DNA from 2 places in the Mycobacterium mantenii genome. Region 1 is predicted to be linked to the other one. Evidence: predicted binding sites of a transcription regulator. Region 1 holds the regulator's gene; the other holds the start of a gene.
What was found. Region 1 encodes HspR, which represses chaperone genes until heat shock. Its sites were predicted from a motif close to ANNTGAGTNNNNNNNACTCANNT; they were not measured.
Positions count from the first base shown of each region.

Region 2: a site for HspR is predicted at 2,417-2,439, ahead of lon (endopeptidase La). Genes of this name have one in related genera too.

Region 1 is NZ_AP022590.1:3,832,585-3,837,002, reverse strand. Features, by position in the region: gene dnaK (molecular chaperone DnaK) at 1-6, shown strand, start outside; gene grpE (nucleotide exchange factor GrpE) at 3-671, shown strand; gene dnaJ (molecular chaperone DnaJ) at 722-1,900, shown strand; gene G6N50_RS17355 (heat shock protein transcriptional repressor HspR) at 1,900-2,283, shown strand; gene G6N50_RS17350 (aldose 1-epimerase) at 2,280-3,185, opposite strand; gene G6N50_RS17345 (FAD-binding oxidoreductase) at 3,188-4,366, opposite strand; gene G6N50_RS17340 (DUF3060 domain-containing protein) at 4,399-4,418, opposite strand, start outside.
Region 2 is NZ_AP022590.1:1,327,670-1,332,087, reverse strand. Features, by position in the region: gene G6N50_RS05990 (alpha-amylase family glycosyl hydrolase) at 1-641, shown strand, start outside; gene G6N50_RS05985 (DUF1810 domain-containing protein) at 627-1,064, opposite strand; gene G6N50_RS05980 (alpha-hydroxy acid oxidase) at 1,083-2,327, shown strand; gene lon (endopeptidase La) at 2,453-4,418, shown strand, end outside.

The DNA of each region.
Region 1 (4,418 bases):
AAGTGACGGAAAGCAATCCACACGAACAGGTGACAGTCACCGACAAGCGGCGAATCGATCCTGAGACCGGCGAAATTCGGCAGGTCCCTCCCGGCGGCACGCCGGGAGGGGCTGCGGCCGGGCCTTTCGCGGGCGAATCTCCCGAGGAGGCCGGCAAGGCCGCCGAATTGCTGGGTGATCTGCAACGCGTCCAGGCCGACTTCGCCAACTACCGCAAGCGGGCGCTGCGCGATCAGCAGGCCGCGGCGGACCGGGCCAAGGCCGCCGTCGTCAACCAATTGCTGCCTGTGCTCGACGATCTCGACCGGGCACGCAAGCACGGCGACCTGGAGTCCGGACCGCTGAGGTCGGTGGCCGACAAGCTGGAGAGTGCGCTGACCGGTCTGGGCCTGTCGGCGTTCGGCGCCGAAGGCGAGGACTTCGACCCGCTGCTGCACGAAGCCGTCCAGCACGAGGGCAGCGGCTCCGATGGCTCCCGTCCGGTGATCGGCACTGTCATGCGGCAGGGCTACAAGCTGGGCGAGCAGGTGCTGCGCCACGCTCTGGTCGGCGTCGTCGACACGGTCGAAGGCGACGGCGAGGCGGCGGTCGCTACCGGTGAGTCCGCCGCGACGGCCGGGGAAACCGCGTCGGCCGAATCGGACGATAACGCCGGCACACCCGGTGACTAGACCACACAATCAGCACAACAGAAGAGAGAAAGGTGAGGAGGTGACGCGACATGGCCCAGCGTGAATGGGTCGAAAAGGACTTCTATAAGGAGCTGGGCGTCTCCTCTGACGCCAGTCCCGAAGAGATCAAACGTGCCTACCGCAAGCTGGCGCGCGATCTGCACCCGGACGCCAACCCCGACAACCCCGCCGCCGGCGAACGATTCAAAGCGGTCTCGGAGGCGCACAACGTCTTGTCGGATCCGGCCAAGCGCAAGGAATACGACGAGACCCGAAGGCTGTTCGCCGGCGGTGGTTTTGGCGGGCGCCGGTTCGACACCGGCGGGTTCGGGGGCTTCAACGTCGGCGGTGACGGCGCTGAATTCAACCTCAACGATCTGTTCGACGCCGCCGGCCGCAGCGGCGGCACCAACATCGGCGACCTGTTCGGCGGGTTGTTCGGGCGGGGTTCGGGTGCCCGTCCCAGCCGGCCGCGCCGCGGCAACGACCTCGAGACCGAAACCCAGCTGGATTTCGTCGAGGCCGCCAAGGGTGTGGCGATGCCGTTGCGGCTGACCAGTCCGGCGCCGTGCACCAACTGCCACGGCAGTGGCGCGCGGCCGGGCACCAGCCCGAAAGTTTGTCCCACCTGCAACGGTTCCGGGGTGATCAACCGCAACCAGGGCGCGTTCGGCTTCTCCGAACCCTGCACCGATTGCCGGGGCAGCGGCTCGATCATCGAGCACCCCTGCGACGAGTGCAAGGGCACCGGCGTCACCACCCGCACCCGCACCATCAACGTGCGGATCCCGCCTGGCGTGGAGGACGGGCAGCGCATCCGGCTGCCCGGCCAGGGTGAAGCCGGGTTGCGCGGTGCGCCGTCGGGTGACTTGTACGTGACCGTGCATGTGCGCCCGGACAAGGTGTTCGGCCGCGACGGCGACGACCTCACCGTGACCGTTCCGGTCAGCTTCACCGAGTTGGCTTTGGGCTCAACCATTTCGGTTCCCACGCTGGACGGCAAGGTCGGGGTTCGGGTGCCCAAGGGCACCGCCGACGGACGCATCCTGCGGGTGCGCGGACGGGGCGTGCCCAAGCGCAGCGGCGGTAATGGCGACTTGCTGGTGACTGTAAAGGTCGCCGTACCACCGAATCTGGAGGGTGCCGCCCAGGAGGCGCTGGAGGCGTACGCCGCCGCCGAGCGTTCCAGTGGCTTCGACCCCCGGGCCGGATGGGCGGGTAACCGCTGATGGCCAAGAATCGCAAAGAGGATGCGCGGACCTTTCTGATCTCGGTGGCCGCCGAGCTGGCCGGCATGCACGCCCAGACGCTGCGCACCTACGACCGCCTCGGCCTGGTCAGCCCGCGCCGGACTTCCGGTGGGGGACGGCGGTATTCGGAGCACGACGTCAACCTGCTGCGCGAGGTGCAACGGCTCTCCCAGGACGAGGGGGTCAACCTCGCCGGCATCAAGCGCATCATCGAGCTGACCAACCAAGTCGATGCGCTGCAGGCCCGGATCAAGGAGTTGACCGAGGAACTGGCGCAGACGCGTGCCAGCCAGCGCCGCGATCTGGCGGTGGTGCCCAAGAGCACCGCCGTGGTGGTGTGGCAGCCGCGCCGGGGACGCTAGGCCAGCCGAAGGGAAAACTGCGTGACCGCCGGTTCGCCCGGCCGCGCGCATCGGTAGCCGCCGCGGCGCAGCGCGTCGGTCGGTGCGGTCATCGGCTCAAAGCACACGATCGCCTTCGCGGGGTCCTCGGCCGGTGGCGCGAAAATCTGCGCCGCCGGATAGCCGTACTCGAAATGCACCTCGATGCGGCGTCCGCCGCCGGACACCGCGAACACCGCGCCTTCGGCCACCTCGTCGTAGGCATCGTCGAAAGACTTGTCGCCCAGCGCCTCTCGCCGCGCCGGCTCCGGCTCGGAGTCGCCGGTCGGCAGCCCGCTGCCGTCGAGGCCCAGATGCCGCAACGGCGGCGTCTCGATGATCCACTCGGACCGCGGCACGTCGGGCAGCTGCAGGTAGGGATGAAACCCGAAGCACAGCGGCACCACGCGGTCACCGGTCGCGATGACCGTCGTCCGCACCGTCAGCGTCCGGTCGGCCAGCCGCACCGCCAGCGTCAGCAGATGCGGGTACGGGAAGCTGGCCAGTAATCGGGGATCCGCACCGAAATCCAGGTCAGCGGTCAACTCGTGGGCGGTCTCGGCTGTCGTCCGCCATCCCGGGTAGGCGGCCAGGACACCGTGGATGGGCAGCCCGTTGGGGTCGGCGCGCACCCCGTTTTCTCCCGGCGTCAGGGTCACCGTGACGTCCCGCGCGGTATAGGTGTTCCCGCCCAACCGATTTGCCCAGGGATACAGAATCGGGATCCCCATCGTCTTGCCATCCGAGATATAGGCGTCCAGGCCGCGGCGCTGGCCCAGCAACTCGACACCGGCGTCGCGCAGCGACGTGCCGATCATCCCCGCCTCGGGGACGAACTGCGCGACCACCGGCGATGAAGGATCGCGCAGGGTGACGACGTGCATGGTTACCTCCATAGCGGGTCATGCTGAATGCGTTCGGGCGGAGTCCCTTTGGCGATCAGGGCGGCCTTGGTGGCCTCGACCATCGCCGGCCCGCCGCAGACCAGGATCTGCCGGTCGCCCCACCCGCCGTACTTGGTCACCACCTCGGGCAGCCGGCCGATCTGGTGCACGTGCAGGCCTCGCGGTGGCGTCACGTCGGGATAGTCGACGGCCCACGACGGGTCGGCGTTGTATTCCGAGACCGGCGATACCGACAACCACGGATTGTGCGAGGCGATCTGCCACAGCGTCGGCAGGTCGTAGAGTTCGCAGCGGTACCGGGCGCCGAAGAAAAGATGGATCCGCGGGTTGACCGCGTACCGGCACAGGTCCATGATCAGCGCCCGCAGCGGTGCCAGACCCGTGCTGCCGACGACCATCAGCACGTCGCCGCCGTCCCGGTCGACCCGTAGGCCGCCATGCGGGCTGGACAGCCGCCACCGGTCGCCGATGCGGGTTTCGTTGACGATTGCGGTGCTGACCAAGCCGCCGGGGACCAACCGGACGTGAAACTCGATCCCGCCGCCCGGGTCGGCCGGGATGGCCGGACTCAAATACCGCCAGCGGCGCGGGCATTGGGGCACATGGACGTTGACGTACTGGCCGGCGTGGTAGTCCATCGGCTGATCGAGCTGCAGCCGCACCACCGCCAGATCCCGGGACACCCGCATGTGCTCGATGACGGTGCCGTCCCACCAGGCGGGTCCCTCGTCGGCGTCCGCGGCGCCGCTCATCACCCCGGTGATCAGGTTCAGCGACTCCCGGGCCGCCTCGTCGACCGCACCCGTCCAGGCCGCACCCAAGTGGGCACGCAGCGTTGTGAACAACGCTCTCCGCAGCGTCTCGTAATGGTGCGGCAGCACACCGTATTTGCGATGATCGCGGCCGAGTTGGGCCAGGAAAGCCACCGGCTCCCGGGCGCGCCGCGCGACCAGCTCGCCGTACACCCAGTGCAACGCGTGGCCGAAAGCGATCCGCTGGGCGCTCATTTCGGGCGGGAACAGGTCGCGCACGGAGCCGTCGAGGGCGAACCACTGGGTGTAGAAGCGATGGACGAGTTCCCCGGAATCGACCGGGCCCGAGCCGTCGGGTGCGAAGGCAGCGCGCAGCACCCGCAGCGCTTCGACGTCCTCCAGGCTCACGGGCCCCGATTCTAGGCTCGGCAGCCGGCGAATCAGCCTTGCCGGACGATGT
Region 2 (4,418 bases), 2.5 Mb from region 1:
CGGCCACGCAATACGAGCTGTGGAAGGCGATCTGGAGCAGCATCAACGACCGCAACTTCTTCGAACTCGATTGGGCGCTGCAGCGCCACAACGAGTTTCTGGCCGAATTCGCGCCGCTGACGTTCATCGGCAACCACGACGTCACCCGCATCGCCAGCCGGCTGGAAAACCCCGAACACGTGGCCCACGCGCTGGTGCTGTTGCTCACCGCCGGCGGGGTGCCCAGCGTGTACGCCGGCGACGAGCTGGGGTTCCGGGGCGTCAAGGAAGAGAGGTACGGCGGCGATGACGCGGTGCGTCCCGAATTCAGCTCTCCCCCATTGCAATTGGACGATGACGGCGTCGAGATCTGGCGGTTGCACCAGTATCTGATCGGGCTGCGTCGCCGCTACCCCTGGCTGCACGCGGCGTCCGTCACCGCACGGCTGCTGGAGAACCGGCACTACGTCTATGAGACGCGCAACGGTGACGACGCCCTGCTGGTGGTGCTCAATATCGACGACCAGCCGCTGCGTGTGTCGCTGCCGGAGCTGGGCACGTCCCGCGCAGAGGTTGTCGGCGGATCGGCGGCCCCGCCGCAGGAGGTGGTGGACGCGTTAGTCGTGGAACCGCACGGCTGGCGGATTTTAAGCCCGGCCTAGGCGTTCCAGAGTCAGCGAGTCTTGGCGGCCGTCGTAGTACTTGTCGAGTACCGCGACGAAGTCCTCGTTGTCGTCGGTGGCGCGGGCGAACAGCGTCATCGACGAGCGCAGCTTGAGGTCGTCCGGGGAGCCGAAAATCTGCCCGACCGATCGCCCCTGCACCGCGCTGACCAGCCGGGCGCACTCGCGCAAGCGCGGCCCGAGCAGCTCATGCCGCAGGTATGCGCGGGCCTCGTCGAGCGACGAGATGCCGTAGTGCAGCGCGGTCGGGCTGCCGCCCAGGCCGCGCAGCTGCGGGAAGACAAACCACATCCAGTGACTGCGTTTTCGTCCCGAGCGCAGCTCGTCGACCACGTCGCCGTACACCGGTGCCTGCGCGTCGACGAACCGCTCGAGGTCGAAGGGGTCGCTCGCCGGTGCCATGTGACTACGGTTGCACACATGGCGGTCCAACGACGAGTGCCCAAGGTGCGCGATCTCGCGCCGCTGATTCAGTTCAAGCGACCGCGGTTGGACGCGACCAGGCGCCGGCTCGAGTCCGCCTACACGATCCAGGATCTGCGAAAAATCGCCAAGCGCCGCACCCCGAGGGCGGCGTTCGATTACACCGACGGCGCCGCCGAGGACGAGCTTTCCCTCGAGCGCGCTCGACAAGCCTTCCGCGACATCGAGTTTCACCCGACGATCCTGCGCGACGTGAGCAACGTCAACGCCGGCTGGAACGTGCTGGGCCAGCCGGTCGTGCTGCCGTTCGGAATCGCGCCCACCGGATTCACCCGCTTGATGCACACCGAGGGCGAGATCGCCGGCGCGCAGGCGGCGGCCCGGGCAGGGATCCCCTTTTCACTGTCCACACTGGGCACCTGTGCGATCGAGGATCTGGTGACCGCCGTTCCCCAGGGCCGAAAGTGGTTCCAGCTCTACATGTGGCGCGATCGCGAGCGCTCGATGGCGCTGGTGCGGCGCGCCGCCGATGCGGGTTTCGACACGCTGCTGGCCACCGTCGACGTTCCCGTCTCCGGTGCCCGGCTGCGGGATAACCGCAACGGCATGACGATCCCGCCGACGCTGACGCTGCGCACCGTGCTGGACGCCGTGCCGCACCCGAAGTGGTGGTTCGACCTGCTGACCACCGAGCCGCTGGCGTTCGCCTCGCTGGATCGCTGGCCGGGCACCGTCGCCGAGTATTTGAGCACGATGTTCGATCCCAGCCTCACCTTCGACGACCTGGAGTGGATCAAGGAGCAATGGCCCGGAAAGCTTGTCGTGAAAGGGATTCAGACGCTCGAGGACGCGCGTTCCGTCGTCGACCGCGGCGTCGACGGCATCGTGCTGTCCAATCACGGCGGGCGTCAGCTGGACCGGGCCCCGGTGCCGTTTCACCTGCTGCCGACGGTCGCGCGTGAGCTTGGGAAAGACACCGAGATCTTGGTGGACACGGGCATCATGTCGGGCGCCGACATCGTCGCCGCGATCGCGCTGGGGGCCCGCTGCACGCTGGTCGGGCGGGCCTACCTGTACGGGCTGATGGCCGGCGGCGAGGCGGGGGTGTGCCGCTCGATCGACATCCTCCGGGACGGGATTCTGCGGACCATGGCGCTACTCGGCGTCACCTGCCTGGAAGAGCTGTCGCCCCGGCACGTGACGCAACTCAAGCGGCTGGGGCCCGTTCAGCCTCCGGCGTGACGCCGGCGTCACACTCGCCGTCCAGTGTGACGATGGCGTCACGCTCGCGGCGAACACAGGCGCGAAGGGAACAAACCGGCGCCCGGCTGGGTTAAGCGCATCAGACTCAAGTTTTGGAGGATTTGATGGCTGAAGCCAAGTCGGTGCCGGTGCTGTTTGTCACTGACACCATCGTGTTGCCCGGAATGGTGGTGCCGATCGCGCTGGACGACGCCGCCCGCGCGGCGATCGACGCCGCTCAGGCGAGCGAATCCGGGCAGCTGCTGATCGCCCCCCGGCTCGAGGACCGGTATCCCTCCCACGGCGTGATCGCAAAAATCCTGCAGGTCGGACGCATTGCCGGCGGCGGGACGGCCGCGGTGGTGCGCGGTGAGCGCAGGGCGCAGATCGGGGCGGGAGCGTCCGGGCCGGGTGCTGCGCTGTGGGTCGAGGTGACCGAGGTCCCCGAGGCCGAGACGACCGACGAAATCAAGGCGCTCGCGGTGGAGTACAAAAAGCTCCTGCTGGCCATGCTGCAACGGCGAGAAGCCTGGGAGATCATCGACTACGTCAACAGGCTGACCGATCCGTCGGCCCTGGCGGACACCTCGGGCTACGCGTCCTATGTGACCAACGCGCAGAAGCGGCAACTGCTGGAGACCGTCGACGTCGCCGAACGGCTGCGCGTGCTGATCGATTGGACCAGCGAGCACCTCGCCGAGGTCGAGGTGAGCGACAAGATCGCCGAAGACGTGCGCGAGGGCATGGAGAAGACGCAGAAAGAATTCCTGCTGCGCCAACAGCTCGCCGCCATCCGCAAGGAGCTGGGCGAGTTGGGACCGGATGGTCCCGAAGACACGGCCTACCGCGCCCGCGTCGAGGCGGCCGAGCTGCCCGAAAAAGTGCGCGAGGCCGCGCTGCGCGAGGTCGGCAAGCTGGAACGCTCCAGCGACCAGAGCCCGGAAAGCGGCTGGATCCGAACCTGGCTGGACACCGTGCTCGACCTGCCCTGGAACGTCAAGAGCGAGGACTCGACGGACCTGAAGGCCGCGCGGGAAATCCTGGACGCCGACCACCACGGGCTGGACGACGTCAAGGACCGCATTGTCGAATACCTGGCCGTGCGGGCGCGTCGTGCCCAGCGTGGGCTGCAGGTGGTCGGCGGCCGCGGCTCCGGCGCGGTGATGGTGCTGGCCGGTCCCCCCGGCGTCGGCAAGACGTCGCTGGGCGAGAGCGTGGCCAGGGCGTTGGGCCGCAAGTTCGTCCGCGTCGCCCTGGGCGGCGTGCGCGACGAGGCCGAGATTCGTGGGCATCGGCGCACCTACGTGGGCGCGTTGCCGGGCCGGATCGTGCGCGCGATCGGCGAGGCGGGGTCGATGAATCCCGTCGTGCTACTGGACGAAATCGACAAGGTCGGTTCCGACTATCGCGGCGACCCGAGCGCGGCGCTGCTCGAGGTGCTCGACCCCGCACAGAACCACACGTTCCGCGACCACTACCTGGACCTGGACCTGGACCTGTCCGACGTGGTGTTCCTGGCCACCGCCAACGTCATCGAGAACATCCCGTCGGCCCTGCTGGACCGGATGGAGTTGGTGCAGATCGACGGCTACGCCGAGGACGACAAGGTCGCCATCGCCCGGGACTACCTGCTGCCCCGGCAGCGGGAGCGAGCGGCGCTGACCGAGGACGAGGTCGCGGTGACCGACGCCGCGTTGCGCAAGATCGCCGCCGACTACACCCGCGAGCCGGGTGTGCGGCAGTTCGAACGGCTGCTGGCCAAGGCGCTGCGCAAGGCGACCACCAAGCTGGCCGAGGATCCGGCGCAGCTGACCATCGACGAGCCGGATCTGGTTGATTACCTGGGCCGTCCGCGGTTCATGCCGGAGTCGGCGGAACGCACGGCGGTGCCGGGCGTGGCCACCGGGCTGGCTGTCACAGGTCTCGGCGGCGACGTGCTGTACATCGAGGCCGGCGCCACCGACGGCGAGCCGGGCCTGCAGTTGACCGGGCAGCTGGGTGACGTGATGAAGGAGTCGGCGCAGATCGCGCTGTCCTACGTGCGCTCACACGCCGCTGAGCTGGGCATTGATACTAAGAAAGACCCCACGG